Regions from separate parts of the Streptomyces sp. NBC_00461 genome, predicted to be linked through region 2. Evidence: riboswitches for the same ligand, from Rfam matches in the RefSeq annotation. Region 2 holds a riboswitch; the other holds the start of a gene.
The links. Region 2 has a riboswitch for glycine ahead of gcvT (glycine cleavage system aminomethyltransferase GcvT). Riboswitches for the same ligand answer to the same signal wherever they lie in the genome.

Region 1 (14,252 bases), 5.2 Mb from region 2:
TGGGACGCGGCGTCGGCGCGGCTGGTGGGTGAGAAGCTGCGGGCGGACATACGGGCCGGTACGGCACTGACCGGGTCCGTGGGCCTCGCCGCGTCCAAGATGATCGCGAAGATCGCCTCCGAGGAGGCGAAGCCGGACGGGCTGGTGCTGATCGAGCCGGGGACCGAGCGGGCGCTGCTCGGGCCGATGTCGGTGCGGACGCTGCCGGGGGTAGGGCCTGCGACCGGGGACCATCTGCGGCGGGCCGGGATCACCACGGTCGACGAGATCGCCGAGGCGGGCGAGGACGAGCTGGTCCGGCTGCTGGGCAAGGCCCACGGGCACGCGCTGCACGCCATGGCGCTGGCGCACGACGACCGGCCCGTGGTCGCGGAGCGGGAGACCAAGTCGGTGTCGGTCGAGGACACCTACGACGTGGACATCCACGACCGGCTGAGGGTGGGCCTTGAGGTGCAGCGGCTGGCCGAGCGATGCGTGCGGCGGCTGCGCGGGGCGGGGCTTTCGGGGCGGACCATCGTGCTCAAGGTGCGCCGCTACGACTTCTCGACGCTGACGCGTTCCGAGACGTTGCGGGGGCCCACCGACGATCCGGGGGTGGTGCGGGAGGCGGCCGCCCGGCTGCTGGACATGGTGGACACCACGGGTGGCGTACGACTGCTCGGTGTCGGGGTCAGCGGGCTCGCCGACTACACGCAGGAGGATCTGTTCGCGCAGGCCGCGGGGGAGCGGACGGAGGTGACGGTGGAGGAGACGGCGGACGAACCCGCACCGGAGCAGGAGGCACCCGCCGAGCGGCGCTGGCCCGCGGGGCACGATGTGCGGCATGCCGAGTTCGGGCACGGGTGGGTGCAGGGCAGCGGCCTCGGGCGGGTCACCGTGCGGTTCGAGACGCCCGACTCGGAGCCCGGGCGGGTGCGGACGTTCCGGACCGACGACCCCGAGCTGGAGATGGCGGATCCGCTGCCGTTGGTGGCGGGTGGATCCGCGGCTTCCGTGGACGGGGTTCCGTGTTGACGTGCACCTCAGGCGTCGGCGTCCTCCGTGCCGGCGATCCTGCCGAAGGACCGGTCCGGGACCGAGGGAGGAGAGGCGATGTCGAGACCGTAGTGGTGGTAGAGCTGAAGTTCCTGTTCGGGGGAGAGATGGCGGCCGACCCCGAAGTCGGGGGCGTCCTTGATGAGGGAGCGGTCGAAGGGGACGTGGAGGGTGCCCTCGACCAGTTCGCTGGGCTTCAGGGGGACGAAGGCGTCCCGGGAGAACAGGCCGGTGCGTATGGCCGCCCACTCCGGCACGCCCGTCGCGTCGTCGAGATAGACCTCGTCGATGGTGCCGAGCTTGGTGCCGCTGCGGTCGAACGCCTTGCGGCCGATCAGGTTGCGCGGATCGATGTCGGTCTGCACGGGCCCTCCACTTGGTCGCAACTCATTCGTAAGCACTACAAAAGAGCACATCGGGGCAGGCGGCCACTCGAAGGACCGGGTGGTGCGCTCGCTGGTAGGCTGACAGCGGCTGCTGACCCCGTGCGGGAGAGTCCTCCGGACGCCACCGGAGGCGCCGAAGGAGCAAATCCTCCCCGGAATCTCTCAGGCTCACGTACCGCGCGGACGAGGTCACTCTGGAAAGCAGGGCGGGTGTCGACGGCTTCCGCTCTCACCGACGGTGAAAGCCGGACATCCTCGGATGGTCCGGTGAAGCTCTCAGGTCGAGATGACAGAGGGGGAGGCCGATCGGGTACCCGCGCCGTGGTACCCCTCGAAGGTCGTGGCAGACCAGGAGGCCTCCGCAAATGACCGCCCATCGCATTCCGCTCTCCGAGCTCGAGAAGGGGATCCCCTTCGAGCAGCGTCACATCGGCCCCGATCATGAGGCTCGGGCCAAGATGCTCGCGCATGTCGGCTACGGCTCCCTGGACGAGCTCACGGCCGCCGCGGTGCCGGATGTGATCAAGAACGCCGATGCCCTGGATCTGCCGGGCGCGCGTACCGAGGCCGAGGTGCTGGCCGAGCTGCGTTCGCTGGCCGATCGCAACCAGGTTCTCGATTCCATGATCGGGCTCGGGTACTACGGGACCTTCACCCCGCCCGTGATCCTGCGCAACGTGATGGAGAATCCCGCCTGGTACACGGCCTACACGCCCTACCAGCCGGAGATCTCGCAGGGGCGCCTGGAGGCCCTGCTGAACTTCCAGACGATGGTCGCCGACCTCACCGGGCTGCCGACCTCCGGTGCCTCGCTGCTCGACGAGGGCACGGCCGCCGCCGAGGCGATGGCGTTGTCCCGGCGCATGGGCAGGAACAAGAAGGGCCTGTTCCTTATCGACGCGGACGTGCTGCCGCAGACCGTCGCCGTGATCGAGACCCGCGCCGAGCCGACGGGCGTGGAGGTCGTGGTCGCGGACCTCAGCGAGGGCATTCCGGCGGAGATCGCCGGGCGTGAGATCAACGGCGTGCTCGTCCAGTACCCGGGTGCCTCCGGTGTCGTACGCGACATCAAGGCGTTGATCGACCAGGCGCACGAGCTCGGCGCGCTCGTCACCGTCGCCGCCGACCTGCTCGCGCTGACGCTGCTGAAGTCGCCCGGTGAGCTGGGTGCGGACATCGCCGTCGGTACGACGCAGCGGTTCGGTGTGCCGATGGGCTTCGGCGGGCCGCACGCCGGCTACATGGCCGTACACGAGAAGTTCGCGCGCAGCCTGCCCGGGCGGCTCGTGGGGGTGTCCGTGGACGCCGACGGGAACAAGGCCTACCGGCTGGCGCTGCAGACCCGCGAGCAGCACATCCGTCGCGAGAAGGCGACCAGCAACATCTGCACCGCCCAGGTACTGCTCGCCGTCATGGCCGGTATGTACGCCGTGTACCACGGGCCCGACGGGCTGAGGGGCATCGCGCAGCGCACCCACCGGTACGCCACGATCCTCGCCGCGGGGCTCACCGCCGGCGGCGTCGAGGTCGTGCACGGCTCGTACTTCGACACGCTCACCGCGCGCGTGCCGGGCCGCGCCGCCGAGGTGGTGGCCACCGCACGTGAGAACGGCGTCAACCTCCACTTCGTCGACGCCGACCAGGTGTCGATCGCCTGTGACGAGACCACCTTGCGGGCCCAACTGGGCGCCGTGTGGGCCGCGTTCGGGGTCGAGGGCGACATCGAGGCGCTGGACGAGGCCGCCGGGGAAGCGATCCCGCAGGCCCTGCTGCGCAGCGACGCATTCCTCACCCACCCCGTCTTCCACCAGCACCGCTCCGAGACCGCGATGCTGCGCTACCTGCGCCGGCTCGCCGACCGCGACTACGCGCTCGACCGCGGCATGATCCCGCTGGGCTCCTGCACCATGAAGCTCAACGCGACCACGGAGATGGAGCCGGTCACCTGGCCCGAGTTCGGGCAGCTGCACCCGTTCGCGCCCGCCGAGCAGGCGCAGGGGTATCTCACGCTCATCCGTGAGCTGGAGGAGCGGCTCGCCGAGGTCACCGGGTACGACAAGGTGTCGCTGCAGCCCAACGCCGGTTCGCAGGGCGAGCTGGCCGGGCTGCTCGCCGTCCGCGGATACCACCGGGCCAACGGCGACGAGCAGCGGACCGTGTGTCTGATCCCGTCCTCCGCACACGGCACGAACGCCGCCAGCGCCGTCATGGCCGGCATGAAGGTCGTCGTCGTGAAGACCGCCGAGGACGGCGAGATCGACGTCGAGGACCTGCGGGCGAAGATCGAGCAGTACCGCGACGAGCTGTCCGTGCTGATGATCACGTACCCCTCCACGCACGGTGTGTTCGAGGAGCATGTCGCCGACATCTGCGCGCAGGTGCACGAGGCCGGCGGGCAGGTGTACGTCGACGGGGCCAACCTCAACGCCCTGGTGGGGCTTGCCAAGCCGGGGCACTTCGGCGGTGACGTCTCGCACCTCAACCTGCACAAGACCTTCTGCATCCCGCACGGCGGCGGCGGTCCCGGGGTCGGTCCGGTCGGTGTGCGCGCGCACCTGGCGCCGTATCTGCCGAACCACCCGATGCAGCCGGCGGCCGGTCCCGAGACGGGTGTCGGGCCGATATCGGCGGCTCCGTGGGGTTCCGCGGGGATCCTGCCGATCTCGTGGGCGTACGTCCGGCTGATGGGCGGCGAGGGCCTGAAGCGTGCCACGCAGGTGGCGGTCCTCAGCGCCAACTACATCGCCAAGCGGCTCGAACCGCACTACCCCGTGCTCTACAACGGCCCCGGCGGCCTGGTCGCGCACGAGTGCATCATCGACCTGCGACCGCTGACCAGGGCGACCGGTGTGAGCGTCGACGACGTCGCCAAGCGGCTGATCGACTACGGGTTCCACGCGCCGACGATGTCGTTCCCGGTGGCCGGCACGTTGATGATCGAGCCGACCGAGTCCGAGGACCTGATCGAGCTGGACCGGTTCTGCGACACGATGATCGCCATCCGTGCGGAGATCGAGAAGGTCGGCGCGGGCGAGTGGCCGGCCGAGGACAACCCGCTCCGGGGTGCGCCGCACACGGCCGCCGCGCTCGGTGGGGAGTGGGAGCACGCGTACACGCGTGAGGAGGCTGTCTTCCCGGCCGGGGTGTCGGTCGCCGACAAGTACTGGCCGCCGGTGCGTCGGATCGACCAGGCCTTCGGTGACCGCAACCTGGTCTGCTCGTGCCCGCCGCTGGACGCGTACGAGGACTGAGCCGGAAACGAGGGGCCCCGCTTCGGCGGGGCCTCTTCGCGTTATGCCGTAGCGAGCGAGATCTCGGTCGACTTGATCAGGGCGACGACCGTTGTGCCGGAAGCCAGACCGAGGTCCTGGGCGGCGTCCCTCGTGATCGCGGAGGTGAGTTCGCCGCCCTCGACGGCCACCTTGACGGAGGCCATCGCACCGCCGGAGGTGACCGCGGTGACCGTGCCGGGCAGCTGGTTGCGGATGGACAGGCCCTTGACCGGGCCGGTGGCGAGGGAGACCTCTGTCGACTTCACCAGGGCGCGGACCGCGGAGCCCGGGGCGAGCGCCAGGTCGTTCACGGCTTCAAGGGTGATCGCCGCGGTGAGGTCCTGGCCGCCGGCGAGGCGGATGCCGACGGTGGCCATCGCCTCGCCGGGGGTGATGGCGGTGACGGTGCCGGGGAGTTGGTTTCGGATGCTCAGGGTCATGGCATCACGGTAGGGCTTTGAGGGCCTTATGCAGGGTATGCGTGGGTCTGTACGGCCTTGACCGTCGCCCAGACCGTTGCGCCCGGGCGCAGGTCGAGTTCGGCCGCGGCGACCGTGGTGAGGTCGGCGGCCAGCGGGAGTTCGCCGGTGAGGTCCGCGCGGATCTGGTCGCCGTGCGTCTCCAGGCCGGCCACCTCGCAGCGCCAGTGGTTGCGGGCGCTGGAGCCGGTGGGCGGGTCCCGGAACAGGGTGACGGCGCTCGGTGGGAACGCCACGAAGACCGGGCCGGACAGGACCTCGGTGGTGGTGATGGCCGGGCCGGTGTCGAGGCGGACGGTGTGGCCGTCGGCCTGTCCGCGGTAGAGGTTGAGGCCGACCAGTCGGGCGATGTAGTCCGTACGGGGATGGCGGGCGATGTCGGAGGGCGTGCCCTCCTGGACGACGCGGCCGTGCTCGACGACCACCAACCGGTCGGCCAGCACCATGGCGTCCAGCGGGTCGTGTGTGACCAGGACCGCCACCGCCTCGAACTCGGCCAGGTGGCGCCGGAGCTGGGACCGTACGTCGAGGCGGGTACCGGCGTCCAGGGCGGCCAGCGGTTCGTCGAGGAGCAGCAGCCGGGGGCGGATGGCCAGGGCGCGGGCGACGGCGACGCGCTGGGCCTGGCCGCCGGAGAGACGGCGGGGCTTGGCGCCGGCGTGCTCGGCGAGGCCCATGCGCTCCAGCCACTCGGCGGCCAGGGCGCGGGCCTCCGCTTTGCCGGCACCCTGGCAGCGCGGGCCGAAGGCCACGTTGTCGAGGGCTGTCAGGTGGGGGAAGAGCAGGTAGTCCTGGAAGACCACGCCGACCGGGCGGGACTCGGGTGGCGTACGGTCCAACTCGGCGCCGTCCAGCCGCAGATGGCCGCCACTGAGCGGGACGAGGCCGGCGAGGGCGCGTAGGGCGGTGGTCTTGCCTGCCCCGTTGGGGCCGAGCACGGCGACCACGTCTCCGGGGGCGGCGGTGAGCGTTACGTCGAGGCGGAAGGTTTTCCGGTCGACCACCAGGTGGGCGTCGAGGCCGTCGGAGGGGTGCGGGTGCGGGTTCGGGTGTGTGGGGGGTGGCCGGCCTTCGGCCGGGTACGTGTTCTCACCCGCACCACCCGTGGTGCTTTCGTTGTCGGGCGCGGGTTGCCCCTTCGGGGGCCGAGCGCCGTCGGCGGCTGCGGGGTGGGTGTTCGTCATCGGATCGGCCTCCGGCGCGGGCTCGTCATGACGGCGTCATCCAGCGGTCCCGTAGGCCCGCCAGTACTGCGATCGAGACCGCCAGTAGGACCAGGCTGAGGGCGATGGCCGCCTCGGGGTTGTTCTGCAGGGCCAGGTAGACCGCGAGCGGCATGGTCTGAGTGCGGCCCGGGAAGTTGCCCGCGAAGGTGATCGTCGCGCCGAACTCGCCCAGGGCACGTGCCCAGGCCAGCACGGCGCCGGCCCCGATGCCCGGCGCGATCAACGGCAGGGTGACCCGGCGGAACGCGGTGAAGCGGGACGCGCCCAGGGTGGCGGCCGCCTCCTCGTAGCGAGGATCTGCCGCACGCAGGGTGCCTTCCACGCTGATGACCAGGAACGGCATGGCGACGAAGGACTCCGCGACGACGACCCCCGCGGTGGTGAAGGGGAGCGTGATGCCGAACCAGGAGTCCAGCCACTGGCCGACCACGCCGTTGCGGCCGAGGGCGAACAGCAGGGCCACGCCGCCGACCACGGGGGGCAGCACGAGCGGGAGGGTCACCAGGGCACGTACGAAACCGCGTCCGGGGAAGTCCGTGCGGGCCAGCAGCCAGGCCAGCGGGACGCCGACGACCAGGCTCACCGCGGTCGCCGCCGTGGCGCACACCAGCGACAGCTTCAGCGCCTGCCACACCTCGGTGCTGGTCAGCTGCTCGGGGAGGGTGCTCCACGGGGCCCGTACGAGCAGGGCGACCAGGGGCAGCAGGAGGAACGCCAGGCCGATCAGCGCGGGGACCAGCAGGGGCAGCGGAACCCCGCGGCGGCCCGACCGGACAGGTCCGCGCCGCGGGCCGCCCTGGAGGGTGTCGGCCGCGGCGTCGGACTTGTCGGTCGAGGTCACGGCTTGAGGAACCCGGCCTCGGACAGGACCTTCTGGCCCTCGGCGGACTGCACGAGCGCGATGAACGCCTTGGCGGTCTCAGGGTTCTTCGAGTCCTTGAGCAGGGTGATCGGGTAGTCGTTGATCGCGTCCGCGGACTCGGGGAACTCCACGCCCTCCACCTTGCTGCCCGCCGTCTTCACGTCCGTCTTGTAGACGACGGCGGCGTCGGCCTCCTTCAGCACCACCTTGTTCAGGGCCGACTTGACGTCCTCCTCGTAGGAGACGGGGGTGAGCTTCAGCTTGCTCGCGTCCAGCGCCTTCTGGGCGGCGGCGCCGCAGGGCACCGTCTTGTCGCACAGCACGACCTTGAGGCCTGACCTGGTGAGGTCCTTCAGGGAGGACACCTTGTCGGGGTTGCCCGGCAGGGTGGCGATCTCCAGCTGGTTGCGGACGAAGGTGGCCGGCACGGTGGCGTTGTCCTTCTTGTCCGTCACGATGGCCATCGTCTTGGGGCTGGCGGAGGCGAACACGTCGGCCGGGGCGCCGCCGGTGATGCCGGCGGCCAGGCTGTCACTGCCGCCGAAGCTGAAGGTGACCTTCGTGCCGGGGTGGGCCTTCTCGAACTCCTTGCCCAGGGTCGTGAAGCTCTCCTGGAGGGAGGCGGCGGCGAAGACGGTCACGTCGCCGGACAGCTTCGGCGACGAGGACGACGACGCCGAGGAGCCGGACGTCGTGGAGCCGGAGTCCGAGTCGGACGAGGAGCAGGCGCTCAGAGCCAGCAGCGCGGCGGCTCCTGCACCGGCCGCCTGAAGGGCCCGGCGGGTCCGGCGCGCGGAACGGGTCATCACGGGTCCACTCCCTCTGATTTCTACAGGAACGAGGCCGTCGGCCTCTTCCGATGCGCAGATCATGGAAATCATACTGGCGCATATGCGAGGTGTAAGTCTCCTGTCGCATCGCATGAGCTGGCCCTAGGAGCGACAGGGGCCGCATGTGCGTTCGTACGGAAGTGGCGTGCGAGTCAGGTGCGGTCGATGTGGACGTTGGTCGATTTCACCCGGGCGGTGGCCTCCATGCCGACCTCCAGGCCCAGTTCCTCGACGGCCTCGCGGGTCAGCAGGGAGACCAGACGGTGGGGGCCGGCCTGGATCTCGACCTGGGCTGCCACGTCACCGAGCTTGATCGCGGTGACGATTCCGGGGAAGGCGTTGCGGACCGAGGTGTACGAGGTCTCCTCCTCGGCGCTGCCCGCCTTGGCGAGTTCGACGGAGAAGGCGGCCAGGTCCCGGCCCTCGATGAGTCGGCGGCCGCTCTCGTCGCGATGGGTCGCCACCCGGCCGGCGTCCGCCCAGCGGCGTGCGGTGTCCGGGCTCACGCCGAGCAGTCGTGCTGCCTGGCCGATCGTGTAGCTCTGCATGCGGTCACGATAGGGCCGCGAACCGGCCCTGGTGGACGTGGGGTTGAGCGTTGGGTGTAACGCGATATAGCGTTAGTCCGTGACTGGGATTCGGAGTGTGTCCATGTCGGGTGAGGTGTCACGAAGCGGTGGGGCGTCGCTCGGCCTGCGGGCTTCGCACGCGGACCGGGACCGGGTCGTGGACGTGCTGCGGATCGCGGCCGGGGACGGCCGGCTGACGGTCGAGGAGCTCGGCGAGCGCGTGGAGGCCGCCCTGTCCGCCCGCACGATGGGGGAGCTCGCCGTCCTGACGACGGACCTGCCGACGGACGACGCAGAGGCCGCGGCCGAGGTGAAGGACGTCGTCCGCATCGACCAGCGGGGCGGTTCGGCCCGGCGCGGCGAGGAGTGGGTGGTACCGCGGCGGCTTGAGATCGAGTCGGAGTGGGGGGATGTGACGCTCGACTTCACCGGCGCGGTGATCACACACGACACCCTGTACATCGACCTCGACATGCGGGGCGGAACCCTGCGGCTGATGACGCGGCCGGGCGTCGTGGTGGACACCGACTCCCTGGTGATCGACTACGCCAAGATCAAGGAACGTTCGTCCGGCGGCCAGGACATGCCCGTGGCGCTGCGGGTCGTGGTCGGTGGACGTATGAGCTTCGGCCGGGTGGTCGTACGACCGCAGCGGCGCGGGCTCGTCAGGAAAGCCCCGACGCCCTGAGCACCGCCTGGGCGGTCTCGTCGTCGATCCGGTGACCGATCCGGCGCAGGACGTCCGTGCCCTGTCGCAGAGTGCCACGCTCCAGGGAGCGGCGCATTCCCGTGTCCAGCTCGTGCCACAGCAGCGGATTGGCCGCGAGGACGCGCGGGTCGAGATGCAGGCAGTTGCCCCGAGCGTCGCGCAGGACCAGGTGGGAGGAGACGCCGGCGTACTGCCGTACGGCCACGAGCAAGTCCGTACGGACCATGCCGCGGTGTACCGGGCCGCGTACCGCGATCCAGCCGGGGCCCGCGGTGACGCGGGGCGGGAGCAGAACCGCGAAGACCGCGGCGGAGAGCGTGAGCCAGAGCAGGGTGCGCGCGGGGCTCAGGGTGCTCGCGTCCCAGTCGACGAACATCGTCATGGCACCGAAGACGAGAGCGCAGCCCAGGGCGAGCCGAGCGCTGCCACCCCAGTGGCGGTCGCCGGCCGGGCTCGACGGTCCGCTGCCCTGCATGAGGCGAAGGTAGGCGGGAGCGGGGCCGAGCGCGCCGTGCGCTGACGAGGCCCTGACGGCGCACGGGCCAATTTTGACGCGCCCAATACGCCGTTGGGTCAGGCCGTTGGGTTTGTGGCGTCGGATTTACACCGTCGGGTTGTGGCGGGCGGGCGGGCGGGCGGGCGGGCGCGGGCAGAGGGCTCCAACGCGTCGCTTGCGGTGGTGGGGCGCCCGCGCCGGAGGCCGGCTCAGCCGGTGTGGACGCGGGGGCGGCGGGTGCGGTCCGGCTCTGCCTCGCGGAGGACCTCGCGGGTGACCGGGGCGACCTCGCCCTGGCCGAAGAGGAAGAAGCGCAGGAAGTTGGCGAAGGGGCCGCCCTCGGTCCACTCGAAGTAGATGTGCGGAGTGCACTTGGTGGTGTCGCGGACGTGGAGGAGCAGGGCGGCCAGCGCGTTCGGGATGGAGGAGGACTCCAGGGTCAGCACCCGATAGCGGTCGTGCAGGACCTCGCCGCGCACCCTCAGCCCAGCCTCGAACTCGGACGGGTCGAGGACCGTGACCTCGACGAAGACGAAGTCCTCGCCGGGGATGTCGTTGTCGTTGCGGATCTGCTCGATCTTGTCGCGGTACTCGGCCTTGTCGCGCTGGTCGGGCTCGTTGGCGATGAACCGGATCTTGCGGCTGGACATGTCCCTGATGAAACGTTCCGCCATGTCGTCCAGCTCGACGTCGGTGACGCGGAGCTCGAAGGCGCGGGCCAGCCGGGAGAGCAGCGAGACCAGGATGATGCCGGCGATGAAGCAGGCGCCGATCTTGACGCCGTCGGGGCGCTCGATGACGTTCACGACCGTCGTGTACAGGAACACCGCGGAGATCACCGCGAAGGCGATGGTCCAGTTCCGCTGCCTGGCCTTGCGGGCGGCGATGGTCACCGCGACCGCGGCCGAGCTGATCAGCACCAGCACGCCGGTGGCGTAGGCGCCGCCCTGCGCGTCGACGCTCGCGTCGAAGATCCAGGTGACCAGGAAGGCGATGAGCGTGAAGACGATGACCATGGGGCGCACCGCCCGCGCCCAGTGCGGGGCCATGCCGTAGCGCGGCAGATAGCGCGGCATGAGGTTGAGCAGACCGGCCATGGCGGAGGCGCCGGCGAACCAGAGGATGGCGATCGTCGAGACGTCGTAGACCGTGCCGAAGGCGTTGCCCAGGTACTCGTGCGAGAGGTAGGCGAGGGCGCGGCCGTTGGCCTGGCCACCCGGCTTGAACTCCTTCTCCGGGATCAGCAGCGTGGTGATGAAGCTGGTCGCGATCAGGAAGACGCTCATGATCAGGGCGGCTATGGTGAGCAGCTTCTTCGTGTCCCGGATGCGGCCCGTGGGCTGCTCCTCGGTGTCGTCCGAGTCGCCCTTGACGTGGGGCATGACGGCAACGCCGGTCTCGAAGCCGGAGAGGCCGAGCGCGAGCTTGGGGAAGACGAGCAGGGCCACGCCGACCATCGCGAAGATGTTTCCGTGCTCGGTCGTCAGGGCGCTCGACCAGTCCGTGATGACGTGTCCCGCGGTGACGACGTGCCACAGGCCGACGAGCACGACGACGACGTTCAGCGTCAGGTAGATGCCGACCAGGGCGAACGCGACGCCGATGGCCTCCAGGAAGCCCTTGAGGAACACCGCGCCGAGCAGGGCCACCAGGATCAGGGTGATCAGCATCTGCTTGTCGTGCAGGGCGCTGGTCAGATGCGGGTTCTCGACGAGGTGGGTCGAGGCGTCCGCGGCCGAGAGGGTGATGGTGATCAGGAAGTCGGTGGCGGCGAAGCCGAGCAGGGTCAGGACGAACAGCTTGCCCTGCCAGAACGACAGCAGCCGCTCCAGCATCGCGATCGAGCCCTCGCCGTGGGGGCTCTCCTCGGCGACCCGTCGGTACACGGGGAGGGCACCGGCCAGGGTGACGATCACCAGCACGATGGTCGCGATCGGTGAGAGCAGGCCGGCCGCGAGGGCGGCGATGCCCGGCTGGTAGCCGAGGGTCGAGAAGTAGTCGACGCCGGTGAGGCACATGACCCGGTACCAGGGCTGGCCCTGGTGTTCGAGCTTGGGCCTGGGCTTGGGCTCGATCTCGGGGGCCGCCGCCTGCTGGGGGTGGCCCTTGCCCATCTCGGACAGACCCTCCAGCATCCAGGCGCGCAGCCGACTGGGAGGTGGCTGTTCGGTCGTGGCCATCGGCGTGCTCCTGATGTGCGGCTCAGCGTGTGGGTTCCGGCCATCACGCGGACGGCGGCACCAGCGTAAGCGGAGAGTGACGCGTGGGCCCACGGATCATGGGGGCGTAGGCGTCAAGCTTCCGTTAAGACCGGCAGGCGGGGCGCTGGCCGGGCATCAAGACGGGTCTCCTGTATCGCGATATGTGCATATTGAGCCAGATGGTGGGATCAGTGGTCTCGCGGCATGGAGTGGACACCCTGCGTCATGACCCCGGGCCCCAGTGAGCGACCGGCCCCCGGTAACCGACCGGCCGTCCGTCAAGATGCCGGTGTCGCAGCCGGCCGACAGGGTCACCGGGTGGCCGCAGGGTCACCGCGGGGTCGGCCCTGGAGACGGACGCCGTCATCTGCCGGCCGGCGCTCCGTCCGTTGTGACTCCGTCCGTTGTGCCTCCGACCGGCTTTTGACCTGCGGCGATCGTCCTGCCGTATGAGTTCCGTCAAAGGCGTGCGGTACGCCGTATGGGACCCGTCAACGGCGGCCGAATCCGGCCGCGAAGGTTGTTCCCTCGAAGCGTCCCTGTCCGGTCGAACCTCACTCCAGGAGTTCACGATGGCCGATCTGGCCTTCGTCGTCACCGCGATCGCCTGCTTCGCTCTGGTGGCCCTCGTCGCCAAGGGGGTGACGAAGCTGTGACTGCCGAGAACATCGTCGGCCTGGTCGTGGCCGTCGCCCTGCTGGGCTATCTCGTCCTCGCCCTGATCTTCCCGGAGAGGTTCTGAGCCACGACATGGGTCCCGTACTCGCAGGCGTTCTCCAACTGCTCGCGCTCATAGGCGCGTTGGCCCTCGCCTACCTTCCCCTCGGCAACTACATGGCCAAGGTCTACTCCTCCGACCGGCACTGGCGGGCGGAGAAGTGGATCTACAAGGGCATCGGTGCCAACCCCGACACCCAGATGCGCTGGACCGCGTATCTGCGCGGTGTCCTCGCCTTCTCCGCGGCGGGCGTCCTCTTCCTCTACCTGCTGCAGCGGACACAGGGTGTGCTGCCCGGTTCGCTCGGCTTCAGGTCCATCGACCCGGCGCAGTCGTTCAACACGGCCGTGTCGTTCGTGACCAACACCAACTGGCAGTCGTACTACGGCGAGCAGGCCATGGGTCACGTCGTGCAGACCGCCGGTCTGGCCGTGCAGAACTTCGTCTCGGCGGCCGTCGGCATCGCCGTGGCGGTGGCTCTCGTACGGGGCTTCGCGCGCTCGCGTACCGGTGAGCTGGGTAACTTCTGGTCCGACCTGGTGCGTGGCGTCGTCCGCATCCTGGTGCCGGGCGCGGTGATCGCGGCCATCGTGCTGGTCGCCTGCGGTGCCATCCAGAACTTCTCCGGGATCCACGAGGTCGGCCAGTTCATGGGTGGCTTGCAGCAGTGGAACGGCGGGGCGGTCGCCTCGCAGGAGGCCATCAAGGAGTTCGGTACGAACGGCGGCGGCTACTTCAACGCCAACAGCGCCCACCCCTTCGAGAACCCCACTCCGTTCTCCAACCTGTTCGAGATCTTCCTGATCCTGGTGATCCCGTTCGCGCTGACCCGCACGTTCGGCCTGATGGTCGGCTCGGTGAAGCAGGGCTACGCGATCCTCGCGACGATGGTCACGATCTGGCTGGGCTTCACGGCCCTGATGATGTGGACCGAGTTCGCCCACCACGGCCCGGCGCTCCAGATCGCCGGCGGCGCGATGGAGGGCAAGGAGACCCGGTTCGGCGTCGGCGCCTCGTCGATCTTCGCGACGGCGACCACGCTGACCTCGACCGGCGCGGTGAACTCCTTCCACTCCTCGTTCACGGGCCTCGGCGGCGGCATCACCATGCTCGGCATGATGCTGGGTGAGATCGCGCCCGGTGGTACCGGTTCCGGCCTCTACGGCATGCTGATCATGGCGATCATCGCGGTGTTCATCGCGGGTCTGATGGTCGGCCGTACGCCCGAGTACCTGGGCAAGAAGATCGGCACCCGTGAGATCAAGCTGGCGGCCTGCTACATCCTCATCACCCCGGCACTGGTGCTGATCTTCACCGCGTTCGCCATGGCCCTGCCGACCCCGGCCCACTCGATGACCAACAGCGGGGCGCACGGATTCTCCGAGATTCTCTACGCCTACACGTCCGCCGCCAACAACAACGGCTCGGCCTTCGCCGGACTGAACGCGGACACCCAGTGGTTCAACAGC
Region 2 (14,252 bases):
GCGATGATGAAGAGCAGCTGCGGGAAGGCGAGCAGACCGTCCATGACGCGGCTGATGACCGAGTCGACCCAGCCGCCGAAGAAACCGGCCAGGACGCCCAGGAACGTGCCGAGCACGACGGCGACGATCGCGGACAGGAAGCCGACCAGCAGCGAGATCCGGGCACCGTAGAGGACACGGGCGAAGATGTCGCGGCCGTTGACCGGCTCGACCCCCAGCAGGTGATCGGCGCTGATGCCGCCCAGGGACCCCTTGGGCGTACCGAAGAGCGGGTCGATCAGGCTCTCGTGGTAGGCGTCGGGGTCCTGTCCGATCAGGTCCGTGAGCAGTGGAGCGAGCAGGGCGATCACGATGAGGGCGAGCACGACGATGCCGCCCGCGAGGGCGAGCTTGTCCCGCTTGAGGCGCTCCCAGGCGATCCGGCCCAGGGAACGCCCCTGAACTGCCTTTTCACCGGCAGTGGCGACCGCCGCTTCTTCGGCCGCGCTCGGGGCCGCTTCCGCGGTCGGCTCGTGCAATGGTGCCGTCATCTGGCAGGGACCCCTCTCAACCGGCGGTAGCCGGCCCGCACTTGCCGCTGTAGCGGCGTGATCAGTCCGTAATACACGGGGGCGAACCCCCCTGGAGCGGGAGTCTTCAACGCTTTGGCGATCTGTTGCCAGACTTGGCGGGGAAAGGATGCGTAAACGTGATGCAGGCTGGTGTGTTCCGTTATCCGGACAGCGGGTAACAGCGGTCGGACGGGGTTCATTGCGGACATCCTGGACATGGAGGGATCTTCTGGCGCTATCTACGCGCGAAGATCAGGCCAGCCCGGTACGGACCAAGCCTGCCGTCTCAGTATCCGCCGTGCACCGGGGGGTAGCCGTACCCGGACACCGGCGCCTGGGCCGGGGCCTGCGCCGGGGCCGCCGCGTGGGCCTCGCGGTCGTAGAAGGGGCGGGCGCTCGCGCGCATCCACAGGGCGACCGGGTCGTACTCGTCGGACATCGCCACCGTCGACACCGGCAGTCCGTCCGGGACGGCGCCGATGGACTGCTGCATCATGGCCCGCACCGAGTCCACCGCGGGCGGGCTCGTGTCGTACACGTCCAGGCCGATGGCGAGATACGGCGCCCCGAGGGCCGGCTGCACCCAGGCCCGGCGCAGCGAGCGGACGGACGGGGTGCGGTGGGCGTTCTGCGCGAGCAGGGCGTAGAACTGCGGGATCTCGATCGCGGGATCCGACAGGCGCAGCGGACCGGCGGCCTGGCGCTCCAGGCCGGTGGCGATACGGCGCAGGTCGAGCCAGGGGATGCCCAGGCCGCCGCCCGGGGCGTGCGGGTTGAGCCAGAGGCCGAAGTGGTCGGGGTACAGGGTCCGGGCCACGTCCAGGCCGTCGACCACCTCGTACGACCTGTTCCAGCCGCTGGCCGAGAGCTCCTGGGCGGAGGTGACGCACGGGGCGTAGCCGTAGCCCTCGACCTCCATGTTTCCGTACTGGGCGTCCGGGGAGCCCGCCTGGCCGTGCCACAGGAGCATCCAGATCTGGCCGGCGCCGGGGGCGGCCAGTGCGCGGAGGAGTGCCTCGTAGGCGTCGTAGCGCCCCGGCGTCACCTGGCGCAGCATGTGCTCGACCGTCCCGGTCGTGGTGCCGCTGGCGCTCACGTGTACCGCCCCTTCTGGAAGTTGCCCCACTTCTGCCAACAGCTTAAGCGCCCGGGGGCTCCGGACTTGTTGTGCCTTCGCCCCTTGCGGCGCTCACAGGTGATCGCCCGTATAGAACGGGCGCACCTGCTCTCGCATCCAGTTCGCCACCGGGTCGTCCGTCACGTCCAGGAGGACCAGGTTGACCGGCCACGGGGTGGGAACCGCGGTCGCCGCCCGCTCCAGGGCGGCCAGGGGAAGCGCCCGCAGGTCGCCCTCCCGCAGGGAGAGTTCGACGCCCACGAACATCACCGGGTCGGCCGTCTCGACGACGGCGAGGCAGCGGCGGGCCGTGACGACCACGCCCGTCTGCGCGAACTCGGCGCAGGCCGCGGCCAGGAAGTCGACCGGGTCGTCCTGCCAGTCCGGTTCGAAGAGCTTGACGCGGGCTCCGGAGGCCAGGCCGTCCAGCGGGGTGCGGCCCGCCCGGCACAGCTCGGCGACCGCGGCCGGCGGGAGGGGGACGCCGACCACTCCGTCCGGGTTGATCGCGAGGCCCACCTGCGGGGGCAGCCCGCGGGCGAACTCGACGGCCGGGGCGATCGTGTACGACATGTGGGAGCCGACGACCTGGCGGAACTGCTCCTCGGAGCTGAAGACGGGGACATAGCCCTGGCCCTCGATCTCCAGCGTCGGCAGGTCGAGGGGGCCGCTGTGCGGGCCACCGCCGCCGGGCAACGGGACCCAGAGGAAACTGCGTCCGAGCACCTCGATGATCCGGCCACCCGCCGAGGGCATGCCGAGGGAGGCCGACAGCACCTCCTCCAGTTCGTTGCCTGGCCATCCGCCGTGCGGATGGGGGTGTGCCTGTACGGGAAAGTCCGCGGGAAGATCCGCTGGGAAGTCCATCTGTGTCCGACCGCCTGCTGAGAACCACTGCCTGCTGAGAACCACTGGTGTGCCCGGAAAGGCTAACGGGTGGGACGGACAAAGGGGTCAGCCCGTGAAGCCGATCCTGCGCAGTACGTCCGCCGCGTCCCGGTCCAGCAGCACCGCCGAGCCGACACCCTCGGGCAGATCGCCCCGCTCCACCGCGCGGATCAGCCGGCCCGCCGCCGTGCGGTGCCGCAGGAACGCGTAGCGGGAGACGCCGCGGCCGCGCTCGCGCTGGCCCCGAAGCGCCGCGCCGGGGGTGACGTCGAGCAGCACCAGATGCAGGAGGCCGCCGCGGCGCCGTGCCTCGCGGGCCAGCCAGCCACGCACCCAGGCCTGCGTGCCGCAGTCGTGCACGACGACGCCCTCGCCGCCGCGCAGGGCGCGGTGCAGCCCGGCGTAGTGGGCGAGCCGGACCAGGGGGCGGTAGACCGCGTACGGCAGGTAGCGGGAGGCGCGGGCGTCCCAGCGGTCGCGGGCGTCCTGGGAGTCGATACGGACGCCGCGCACCGCGCGCTCCATCAGCGTGGACTTGCCGCTGCCGGGCAGGCCGGTGATCACCACCAGGTCGCGGGGGCCGAAGAGCAGGGCGTGCGGGCTACGGCCCGAGCGCTCGCGCAGATCGCGGACCACGGGTTCCGGCCGGACCGCGCACGCCTCCTGGGCCGGGGCCGCGGGCTGCTCGGGCAGCGCGACGGCCGAGCTCGTGGCGTACGCCGTGGTCCTGTCCACCGTGATCGTCCTCCCCTGGGGCCGGGTACGGAGTCCCCTGCCCTTCAAGTGTAAAGAGAAGGTAATGCGCGGTGTCTGGTGTTTTCGTGATCGCCTTGCCACAAGCCAGTTACAAAGAGGTGCCAGGTCCGGCCTGCCGCCCGCGGACCCGCCGTGCGATGATGTGCGCGCCAACTGCATACCGGCCGTTTGAATCCGCGCGGGAGAGTCCCCAGCAGCACTGTCTGCCGGGGCGCCGAAGGAGCAAGTCCCTCCCTTGAATCTCTCAGGCCCCGTTACCGCGCGGGCGAGGCACATCTGAAAAGCGGGCCGCCGTTTCCCGGTGGTCCCACCCACGGTGCAAGCCATGCCGCGCGCGGTCATGGCGAACCTCTCAGGTTCCGATGACAGATGGGGAGGAATGCCCTCGCCTGTCCCGCTATGCCCTGGGAGACGACCGTCCGATGAGCAGTACCCACATCCGTCGTACCGCGCTCGACGCCCTGCATCGTTCCCTCGGTGCGACGATGACCGACTTCGCCGGCTGGGACATGCCCCTGCGCTACGGCTCCGAGCGCGACGAGCATCTCGCCGTACGGACGAAGGCCGGACTCTTCGACCTCTCCCACATGGGCGAGATCGCCGTGACCGGCCCGCAGGCCGCCCAGCTCCTGAACTTCGCCCTGGTCGGCAACATCGCCTCCGTCGGCGTCGGCCGCGCCCGCTACACCATGATCTGCCGGGCCGACGGCGGCATCCTCGACGACCTGATCGTCTACCGGCTCGGCGAGAGCGAGTACCTGGTCGTCGCGAACGCCTCCAACGCCCAGGTGGTGCTGGACGCGCTCGTCGAGCGGGCCGCCGGCTTCGACGCCGAGGTGCGCGACGACCGTGACGCGTACGCGCTGATCGCCGTGCAGGGCCCCGAGGCCGCGGGCATCCTCTCGTCCCTCACCGACGCCGACCTCGACGCCCTGAAGTACTACGCCGGCCTGCCCGGCACCGTCGCCGGTGTCCCGGCCCTCGTCGCGCGCACCGGCTACACCGGCGAGGACGGCTTCGAGCTGTTCGTCGCCCCCGGTGACGCGGAGAAGCTGTGGCAGGCGCTGACCGAGGCCGGCGCGCCCGTCGGCCTCGTCCCCTGCGGACTGTCCTGCCGGGACACCCTGCGCCTGGAGGCGGGCATGCCGCTGTACGGGCATGAGCTGTCCACCTCGCTCACGCCCTTCGACGCCGGGCTCGGACGGGTGGTGAAGTTCGAGAAGGAGGGCGACTTCGTGGGCCGCGAGGCCCTGCAAGAGGCCGCCGCACGCGCCGAGTCGAACCCGCCGCGCGTCCTGGTCGGCCTGGTCGCCGAGGGCCGCCGGGTCCCACGCGCCGGGTACCCGGTCGTGGCCGGCGGTGAGGTGATCGGCGAGGTCACCTCCGGTGCGCCCTCCCCCACGCTGGGCAAACCGATCGCGATGGCGTACGTCGACGCGGCGCACGCGGCCCCGGGCGCACCCGGGGTGGGCGTGGACATCCGGGGCGCTCACGAACCGTACGAGGTCGTGCCGCTGCCGTTCTACAAGCGCCGGAAGTAGAGACTGGGCGGTGGGCGGCCCGTCCACGGACGTGACCGCGCGCATATCTTTCCTGCTCACACGCGTATCCAGCAGTCACCCATTCATCAGCACTCCCTCGCGTACAGGAGAATTCAGGCCATGAGCAACCCCCAGCAGCTGCGCTACAGCAAGGAGCACGAGTGGCTGTCGGCCGCCGAGGACGGCGTCTCGACGGTCGGCATCACGGAGTTCGCGGCCAACGCGCTCGGCGATGTCGTCTACGCCCAGCTTCCCGAGGTGGGCTCCGCCGTGACCGCGGGCGAGACCTGCGGCGAGCTGGAGTCGACCAAGTCGGTCAGCGACCTGTACTCCCCCGTCACCGGTGAGATCACCGAGATCAACGAGGACGTGGTGAACGACCCGTCCCTGGTGAACTCGGCCCCCTTCGAGGGCGGTTGGCTCTTCAAGGTCCGCCTCACGGACGAGCCGGGCGACCTGCTCTCCGCCGACGAGTACACCGCCCAGAACGCCGGCTGAGGGGCCGTAGACGCATGTCCGCATTGAACACGCACCTGCACGAGCTCGACCCGGAGATCGCCGCCGCGGTCGACGCCGAGCTGCACCGGCAGCAGTCCACCCTTGAGATGATCGCCTCGGAGAACTTCGCCCCGGTCGCGGTCATGGAGGCGCAGGGCTCGGTCCTCACCAACAAGTACGCCGAGGGCTACCCCGGCCGCCGCTACTACGGCGGCTGCGAGCACGTCGACGTCGCCGAGCAGATCGCCATCGACCGGGTCAAGGAGCTGTTCGGCGCCGAGTACGCCAACGTCCAGCCCCACTCCGGCGCCTCCGCCAACCAGGCCGCCCTGTTCGCGCTGGCCCAGCCCGGCGACACCATCCTCGGCCTGGACCTGGCGCACGGCGGGCATCTGACCCACGGGATGCGGCTGAACTTCTCCGGCAAGCAGTTCAACGTCGTCGCCTACCACGTCGACGACGCCGGTCTCGTCGACATGGCGGAGCTGGAGCGGCTGGCCAAGGAGCACCGCCCGAAGGTGATCATCGCCGGGTGGTCGGCGTATCCGCGGCAGCTGGACTTCGCGGAGTTCCGCAGGATCGCCGACGAGGTCGAGGCGTACCTGTGGGTCGACATGGCGCACTTCGCGGGCCTGGTGGCCGCGGGGCTGCACCCGAACCCCGTCGACTACGCGGACGTGGTCACCTCCACCACCCACAAGACGCTGGGCGGTCCGCGCGGCGGGATCATCCTCGCGAAGAAGGAGTTCGCGAAGAAGCTGAACTCCTCCGTCTTCCCGGGCTTCCAGGGCGGTCCCCTGGAGCACGTGATCGCGGCGAAGGCGGTCTCCTTCAAGGTCGCCGCCGGCGAGGAGTTCAAGGAGCGCCAGCGGCGTACGGTGGAGGGTGCGCGCATCCTCGCCGAGCGTCTGACGGCCGACGACGCCCGGGAGGCCGGGGTCAACGTGCTCTCCGGCGGCACCGACGTCCACCTCATCCTCGTCGACCTGCGCGAGTCCGAACTGGACGGGCAGCAGGCCGAGGACCGTCTCCACGAGGTCGGCATCACGGTCAACCGCAACGCCGTCCCGAACGACCCGCGCCCGCCGATGGTGACGTCGGGGCTGCGGGTGGGCACGCCCGCCCTCGCCACCCGCGGCTTCACGGCCGAGGACTTCGCCGAGGTCGCGGACGTGATCGCCGAGACGCTCAAGGCGGCTTCTCCCTTCGGGGAGGCCGACGTGGAATCGCTGAAGGCCCGGGTCAAGGCCCTTGCCGACAAGCACCCGCTGTACCCCGGCCTGACCAAGTAGTTCCCGGCGGGGGTGCCTGTCCGGGCACCCCCGCCACCCCAGAGTGAGGAGTCCCCGTGGCCATCTCGGTCTTCGACCTGTTCTCGATCGGCATCGGCCCGTCCAGCTCCCACACGGTCGGCCCGATGCGCGCGGCCCGCATGTTCGCCCGCCGGCTGCGCAACGAGGAGGTGCTGGACTCCGTCGCGTCGGTACGGGCGGAGCTGTACGGCTCGCTCGGCGCGACCGGCCACGGCCACGGAACGCCCAAGGCGGTGCTGCTCGGCCTGGAGGGCGCCTCGCCGCGGACGGTGGACGTGGAGGGTGCCGACGACCGGGTGGAGCGGATCAAGCAGGCGGGCCGGATCCGGCTGCTGGGCGAGCACGAGATCCCGTTCTCCTTCGACGACGACCTGAAGCTGCACCGTCGCAAGACCCTCCAGTACCACGCGAACGGCATGACGCTGTGGGCACACGACGCGGCCGGTACGGAGTTGCTGTCGAAGACGTACTACTCGGTGGGCGGCGGCTTCGTCGTCGACGAGGACGCGGTCGGCGCGGACCGCATCAAGCTGGACGACACCGTGCTGAAGTACCCCTTCCGCACCGGCGACGAACTGCTGCGCCTGACCAAGGAGACGGGTCTGTCGATCTCCGCCCTGATGCTGGAGAACGAGCGGGCCTGGCGCACCGAGGGGGAGATCCGCACCGGGCTGCTGGAGATCTGGCGGGTCATGCAGGCGTGCGTGGCGCGCGGCATGTCCCGCGAGGGCATCCTCCCCGGCGGTCTGAAGGTACGCCGCCGGGCCGCCATGTCGGCCCGCCAACTCCGCGCCGAGGGCGACGCGTTGGCGCACGCGATGGAGTGGATCACGCTCTACGCGATGGCGGTGAACGAGGAGAACGCCGCGGGCGGCCGCGTGGTCACCGCCCCGACCAACGGTGCCGCGGGCATCATCCCGGCGGTCCTGCACTACTACATCAACTTCGTACCCGGTGCGGACGAGGACGGCGTGGTCCGCTTCCTCCTCGCCGCCGGCGCGATCGGCATGCTCTTCAAGGAGAACGCGTCCATCTCCGGCGCCGAGGTCGGCTGTCAGGGCGAGGTCGGCTCCGCCTGCTCGATGGCGGCGGGCGCGCTCGCGGAGGTGCTCGGCGGATCTCCCGAACAGGTCGAGAACGCGGCCGAGATCGGCATGGAGCACAACCTCGGCCTGACCTGCGACCCGGTCGGCGGACTGGTCCAGATCCCGTGCATCGAACGCAACGGCATGGCCGCGGCGAAGGCGGTCACGGCCGCCCGGATGGCGATGCGCGGCGACGGCTCGCACATGGTGTCCCTGGACAAGGTCATCAAGACGATGAAGGACACGGGCGCGGACATGAGCGTCAAGTACAAGGAGACGGCGCGGGGCGGGCTGGCCGTCAACATCATCGAGTGCTGACGAAGCAGCCCTGACCAGCGCGTTCACGTCTTCCAGCGCTGTCGGGGCCTTCCCTGCCCACACGGCGGAAAGTCCCCGGGATGTCCCGGCGACAGGCGTGAAAGTCCCCGGGACATCCCTCGGGACGGGCGTCTGCCGGCCCGGGGGTTGTGGCGCCCTCGGCCACCGTTCCGGTCCGCCCTGACCGCCAGCCGCCGCCTGGCGCCGACGGCAAGGCCCCGCCGCAACCGGCTACCCACGCGATCGCACCTGTCCGGCCTCACGGCCACACGCCACCAGCATCACGGTCTGGGCCACCGAGGACCTGAACCCTGTGCCGACCCTGTGCCGCTCTTGGTCGGAGGCGCCGAAGACCCCGCTCGTCCGCCCGGCGGAAACCACACTGCGTTGACGTCGGCGGACCCGCCCCGCCGACGTTGCCGCCGTACCTGCCAAGGCCCCGCCGACCCTCAGAAGTTGACGTTTCCACTCCCTTTCCACATCCGGAAGGGATCACCCGTGCCAAGGTGGGAGACACATCAACCCCTGTCCCCCCACCGGTCATTCAGGGAGGCCCTCCATGCTGCGCGGTATCGACGTAAGCGCGTTCCAGTCCTCCTCGTACGACACGGACGGTCTCTCCTTCGTCTTCATCAAGGCGACGGAGGGCCGTTCGTACGTCAACCCGAGGCTCACCGCCCAGACGAAGCGGGGTCGTGACGCCGGTCTCGTCGTCGGCTTCTACCACTTCCTGTGGCCGGGCAACCTCCAGGCCCAGGCGGAGTACTTCGTCAGACACGCCCCCGAGAAGGCGGGCGACATCCTCGCCGTCGACTGGGAGCGCAACAGCGCCGGCACGCACGCGAGCAACGCGGAGAAGGACCTGTTCATCCGCAAGGTGAAGGAGCTGCGGCCGAACAACCAGGTGATCCTCTATGCGAACCAGGACTTCTGGCTGAACGTCGACACCACGTCGTACGCCGGTGACGGCCTCTGGATCGCCGACTACGTCACGGCCGGCAAGCCCCGCATCAAGGCCAAGTGGCGCTTCCACCAGTACACCAGCGAGCCGCACGACAAGGACGTCGCGGACTTCGCCGACAAGGCCGCGCTGAAGGAGTGGGCCGACAACGCCTGACGGCACCACCTGACGGCTACCCTCGGCCGAGGGGGTGGGGCCCGTGGAGGAGTTCACTGCTGCCCGGCTGCAACGGGACGGTGTCGTCAAGGTGTTGGCGGAGCTGTATCCCGGGGTCGCCGAGACGCGGCTGCTGGTGGAGCCGCTCGGCGGCGATCTGGCGCGGGTGCCTGACCAGGCGGTGCCGCTCGTGCGCTGGTACGCCCTCTGCCGGCTGACGGAGCACGGCGCGTTCCCTTTCACCCTGGAGGGGCTGTTGAGGGCTGCTCTCGCCGAGTACCCGGGTGCACGTGCGCTCAGGGAGCTCCTCGACGACCGGCTTTCCGGGCTGCCCGATCCGGCCCGGGTGCTCTTCCTGATGTCGGGGCCCCGGACCGAGCAACGGCTGGCGCTGGGCGTGGAGTTCGACGGTGTTCAGGACGCGGTCCGGGTGCCGGGGTCCCGCCGTATCGACCTGCGGGTGCGGGCGGCGGCGCGCAATGACGACGTGGTGTCGGCGCTGGACGACGGCCGCCCGGACGTCGTGCACTTCGCCGGGCACGGCTCGGCCGACGGTTTCCTGCTGATGGAGGCGCCCGACGGTGCGACGGCACCGGTGCGCACGGACTGGCTCGCGCAGGCGCTGACCGCGATCGGCGGCGTGCACTGCCTGGTCCTGGCCGGCTGTCATCTCGGCGGAGATCTGCGGGACTTCACGTCGTGCGCCGACTTCTCCATCGGCTCTCGGCACCCCCTGCTGGACGAGGACGCGGCCTCGTTCAGCCGCGGTTTCTACGAGGGCCTGCGGCGCGGCCGCGATGTGCCGGCGGCCTTCGCGCTCGGGGCGGCGCAGGTCACCATGACGGCCGGCGACGCACGAGGGCTCGTGCTGGCGCGGCGGGCGGCCGTATAAGTCCCGACCTGCGGCGCAGCAGTCGTCGTACGGTGGGGGCAAGACGGAAGAGGGGAGCTCCTCACGATGGGTGGGGCAGTCAGTGCGGTCAGCAGCAACGGCGGGTACTCGTTCACCAAGCCGAACCGGCAGAGCATCACTTTGCTCGCAGGGCTCGGGGTGGAGGGGGACGTGCACGCCGGTACGACGGTGAAACACCGGTCCCGGGTGGCGAGGGACCCCTCGCAGCCGAATCTTCGGCAGGTGCACCTCATACACGAGGAGCTGTTCGAGGAGGTCCGGGAGGCCGGGTTCGAGGTGCTGGCCGGGCAGCTCGGGGAGAACGTCACCACGCGCGGGATCGATCTCCTCGCCCTGCCCGCCGGAACGCTGCTGCGGCTGGGGACGGAGGCCGTCGTCGAGGTCACGGGGCTGCGCAACCCCTGTCTGCAGATCGACAAGTTCCAGCACGGGCTGCTGAAGCGGGTCGTCGGGCGGGACAGCGACGGCACGCTCCAGCTCAAGGCCGGGATCATGAGCGTCGTCGTCAGCGGCGGGACGGTGCGGCCCGGGGATCCGGTGAAGGTCGAACTGCCGGACGGACCGCACCGGCCACTGGAGATCGTCTGAGCGACACGGCCGCAACGGCCACACGCTCACACAGCCGCACAGCCGCACAGCCGCACAGTCACACAGGCATGCGACTGGATGGCCGTGTGGCTGTGCGGCCCACGGCCGTTGCGGCCCTTTTGCGCCCCTTTTGCGGCCCTTACGCGCGGAAGTCCGCCGGGCGCTCCTGCGGCGCCTCCGCGAGGGCCTTGGTGACCCCGTCGACACCCTCGCGCAGCCCGTACACCGGTGTGCCGGGCTGCTGCCGCCAGGAGTCCTCCAGGCCGCCGGCGTCTACGGTGTCGAAGCCGAGATCGTCGATCAGGGCCCGTACCGTTCGCTTCGCCACCTCGTCGTCGCCCGCGACCGGGAGCGCCATGCGGTCGGGGTCGCCGGCCGGGCGCGGGCGTTCCAGGATGTCCTGGGCATAGGTGCCGTTGAACGCCTTGATCACGGTGTGGCCGATGCGGTCCGCCGTCCAGGCGCTCTCTGTGAGGCCCTCGTCCTCGATCGCCGCGATCCTGCCGTCGCGCTGCTGCGGGTAGTAGTTGCCGGTGTCGATCACCACGACGTTCTCCGCGGCGCCGTCGAGGACGCCCTTCGGCAGGTTCGGGATCGCCTTGACGGGGATCGTGATCACCACGACCTCCGCACCGCGCGCCGCCTCCTCCACCCGTACCGCCCTCGCGCCGGTCTCCTCGGCCAGCGCGGTGAGCGTCTCGGGCCCGCGGGAGTTGGCGACGGAGACGTCGTGTCCGAGGGCGGTGAGCCGCCTGGTGAGGTTGCCGCCGATGTTGCCCGCGCCGATGATGCCGATCTTCATGACAGGCCCTTCCAAGGTCGATGCACACGCATGCGTCTGGGCGGCGTCAACCCCGGGGGCTCCCTGACTATTCCGCGGGCCGCTGCGAACGGGTGACCGCGCCCGGCCGTACGACGATCCCGCTCAGATCCGTACGACGATCTTGCCCGTGTGCCGGTTGGACTCCATCAGGCGATGGGCGTCCCGGATGCGGTCGAGGCCGTCGAGGACCTCGCCCACGACCGGGCGGAAGCCGCCGTCGGCGAGTCCGGCGTTGAGGAAGGCGGTGGAGCGGCGGCGGCCGTCGGGGGTCGTGGTCAGGGTCATGTTGGCGTACGTGTGGAGGGTGAAGGGCCAGCTCCACGGGATCTCGGCGGGGCGGGGGTCCAGCCAGCCGTAGACCACCACGGAGCCGCCGGGCGCAAGGCTCTCGGCCAGCGGGCGGAATCCGGGGCCGCCGATCGCGTCGAACATCACCTCGACGCCCTTGCCCCCGGTGAGCCGCTTGACCTCCTTGGCCACGGCCTCCGGCTCCGACTCCCCGGTGACGATGACCTCCGTCGCGCCCAGCTCCAGCAGGTGCCGGCGTTTCCCCTCGGTGCGGGTGGTGGCGAGCGGGATCGCTCCGATGCGGCGGGCGACCTGGAGGGCCGCGGTGCCGACGCCGCTGGACGCGCCAGTGATCAGAACGTGGTCGCCGGGCCTGAGGCCGGCGGTCTCCAGCAGGCTGCCGTACGCGGTCGTGTACGTCAGCCAGGCCGCCGCTCCGGTGACCGCGTCGACGGAGTCGGGGCGGCGAACGACGGCGGTGTCGGGCAGGACGACCCGCTCGCCGTAGACGCCCTGGGCGCTCATCTCGATGCCGGGGCCGGTCATCACCGGGTCGCCGACGGCGAGTTCGGTGACGCCCTCGCCGATCGCCTCGACGACGCCGGCGGCCTCGTAGCCGAGGCGGGAGGCGGGGAGCGTGGGCTGGTAGTAGTAGGCCCCGGCGCGGAAGAGGGCTTCGGCGCGGTTGAGGCCCAACGCCTCGACCCGGACGAGGACTTGGCCCGGGCCCGGGTCGCGGACGGTCACGTCCTCGACCCGCAGGACCTCGGGTCCGCCGATTTCATGGAAGAGCACGGTACGTGCGGTGGTTGGCATACAGGAAACGCTAGGAGGCCGTCGCGAGACGATCCATGTCCGCCGATCTCGTTTTCCTGTCCGATCGTCTTCTCCCTCGCGGCTGTGGATACCGTACGGGCATGGACGTACTCAGTGACGCCGTGGGCGCGATGCGCACCGGGCGGCCGCACTCCTCGCGCCGGGACAAGTACGCGCCCTGGGGCATGCGGTTCGAGGCCGCGGAGGGGGCCGGCTTCCATGTGATCCTGCGCGGGTCGGCCTGGCTGATCCCGTCGGAGGGCGAGCCCGTAGCGGTCGGGCCGGGGGACGTGGTGTTCCTGGCGCACGGGCGGGGACACGCGCTGGCCAGCGGGCTCGACGTGCCGCTGGAGGAGGTCCGGCCGGGGCCGGACGGGCGGTGGCCCGAACCACCGCCCGCGCCAAGGGAGTCGGCACCGGACACGGTCATGCTGTGCGGCGCCTACAAGATGGACCACAGTCGCGCCCACCGTCTGCTGACCGAGCTGCCCGAGGTGGTGCACCTGCCCGCCCAGGTCGGCGCGCACCGCTCGCTGCGGGCGGCGGTGGAGCTGCTGGGCATGGAGCTGGAGGAGCGCCGGCCCGGCTCGGACGCCATCGTCACCTCGCTGCTGGACACCCTGCTGCTGTACATCCTGCGCGCCTGGTGGCAGCGGGAGCACCATGGCACCGGCTGGTCGGCCGCGCTCGCCGACCCGGCCGTGGCGGCGGCCCTGCGCGCCATCCACGGGGACCCGGCCCACGCCTGGACGGTCGAGGAACTCGGCGCCGCGGGCGGCCTGTCCCGCGCGGCCTTCGCCCGCCGCTTCACCACGCTCGTCGGGGAACCCCCGCTCGCCTACCTCACCTGGTGGCGCATGACGACCGCCGGCCGCCTGCTGCGCGAGGAGGACCTGCCCCTGCGCCAGGTGGCCGGACGCGCGGGCTACGCCTCGGAGTTCGCCTTCGCCAAGGCCTTCAAACGGGCGTACGGGGTGGCGCCGGGCCAGTACCGAAGGCGCGCCTCCTAGCCGCCGCCCGGCATGACGAAGGGGGTGCCCGTCCGGCTCGCGGACGGGCACCCCCTGTGCGTGCTACTTGTTGAGGTACGCCCAGAACTCGTCGAACGACAGCACCTTGTCGCCGTTCAGGTCACGCGTCTTGATGATCGCCTCGGCGACCGTCTCGGTGACGTTCCAGTCGCCCCCCTGGGCAAGGGCGGTCTTGAACTCGGCGGCGGTGATGAAGCCGTCACCGTCAGTGTCGATCCGCTGGAAATCCTTGCGCGCCTCTTCGATGTCCGCCACCGATCCGCCCCTTTTCTCCGTACCTGCGTGTCTTGCCGTCTTGCCGTCTTGCTGACGCAGGTCAGATTAGCTGGCCGTTCGAGACTCCAGTGCGGCGACCACCCAGGCGAACTCCTCCTCGTGCGCCGAGAGCGTCGTTCCCTTGAGAACGGCCATCAGCTCCCGGTACCGGGCCAGGCGCAGGTTGTGGGTCGCCTTCATGCGTTCCAGTACGGCGGCCCGGTCGGCATTGCCGAGGAGGTCCGCCAGCACCCTGTCGGCCTGCGGGGACTCGGGGGCGACGCCCTGCTCGCGGGCCTTCCCCACCAGCTCGACCAGCCGCTTGAAGAACCACATGGACGCGCCACGCGGGGT

Region 1: another riboswitch for glycine. It lies ahead of gcvP (aminomethyl-transferring glycine dehydrogenase); the one in region 2 lies ahead of gcvT (glycine cleavage system aminomethyltransferase GcvT).

The regions. Positions count from the first base shown of each region.
Region 1 covers NZ_CP107902.1:1,614,407-1,628,658, reverse strand. Annotated here, with positions in the region: gene OG870_RS07965 (DNA polymerase IV) at 1-1,014, shown strand, start outside; gene OG870_RS07960 (PRC-barrel domain-containing protein) at 1,023-1,400, opposite strand; glycine riboswitch at 1,514-1,609, shown strand; gene gcvP (aminomethyl-transferring glycine dehydrogenase) at 1,787-4,672, shown strand; gene OG870_RS07950 (TOBE domain-containing protein) at 4,714-5,133, opposite strand; gene OG870_RS07945 (ABC transporter ATP-binding protein) at 5,160-6,356, opposite strand; gene OG870_RS07940 (ABC transporter permease) at 6,382-7,239, opposite strand; gene modA (molybdate ABC transporter substrate-binding protein) at 7,236-8,066, opposite strand; gene OG870_RS07930 (TOBE domain-containing protein) at 8,243-8,638, opposite strand; gene OG870_RS07925 (DUF1707 SHOCT-like domain-containing protein) at 8,742-9,347, shown strand; gene OG870_RS07920 (hypothetical protein) at 9,325-9,843, opposite strand; gene OG870_RS07915 (amino acid transporter) at 10,074-12,044, opposite strand; gene OG870_RS07910 (hypothetical protein) at 12,515-12,721, shown strand; gene kdpF (K(+)-transporting ATPase subunit F) at 12,718-12,807, shown strand; gene kdpA (potassium-transporting ATPase subunit KdpA) at 12,816-14,252, shown strand, end outside.
Region 2 covers NZ_CP107902.1:6,828,478-6,842,729, reverse strand. Annotated here, with positions in the region: gene OG870_RS32025 (ABC transporter permease) at 1-530, opposite strand, end outside; gene OG870_RS32020 (enhanced serine sensitivity protein SseB C-terminal domain-containing protein) at 838-1,647, opposite strand; gene OG870_RS32015 (enhanced serine sensitivity protein SseB) at 1,741-2,535, opposite strand; gene OG870_RS32010 (AAA family ATPase) at 2,623-3,297, opposite strand; glycine riboswitch at 3,482-3,582, shown strand; glycine riboswitch at 3,583-3,691, shown strand; gene gcvT (glycine cleavage system aminomethyltransferase GcvT) at 3,735-4,853, shown strand; gene gcvH (glycine cleavage system protein GcvH) at 4,974-5,351, shown strand; gene glyA (serine hydroxymethyltransferase) at 5,366-6,643, shown strand; gene OG870_RS31990 (L-serine ammonia-lyase) at 6,700-8,067, shown strand; gene OG870_RS31985 (GH25 family lysozyme) at 8,627-9,184, shown strand; gene OG870_RS31980 (CHAT domain-containing protein) at 9,228-10,076, shown strand; gene OG870_RS31975 (MOSC domain-containing protein) at 10,143-10,685, shown strand; gene OG870_RS31970 (NADPH-dependent F420 reductase) at 10,825-11,502, opposite strand; gene OG870_RS31965 (zinc-dependent alcohol dehydrogenase family protein) at 11,611-12,612, opposite strand; gene OG870_RS31960 (AraC family transcriptional regulator) at 12,714-13,622, shown strand; gene OG870_RS31955 (EF-hand domain-containing protein) at 13,686-13,898, opposite strand; gene OG870_RS31950 (helix-turn-helix domain-containing protein) at 13,965-14,252, opposite strand, start outside.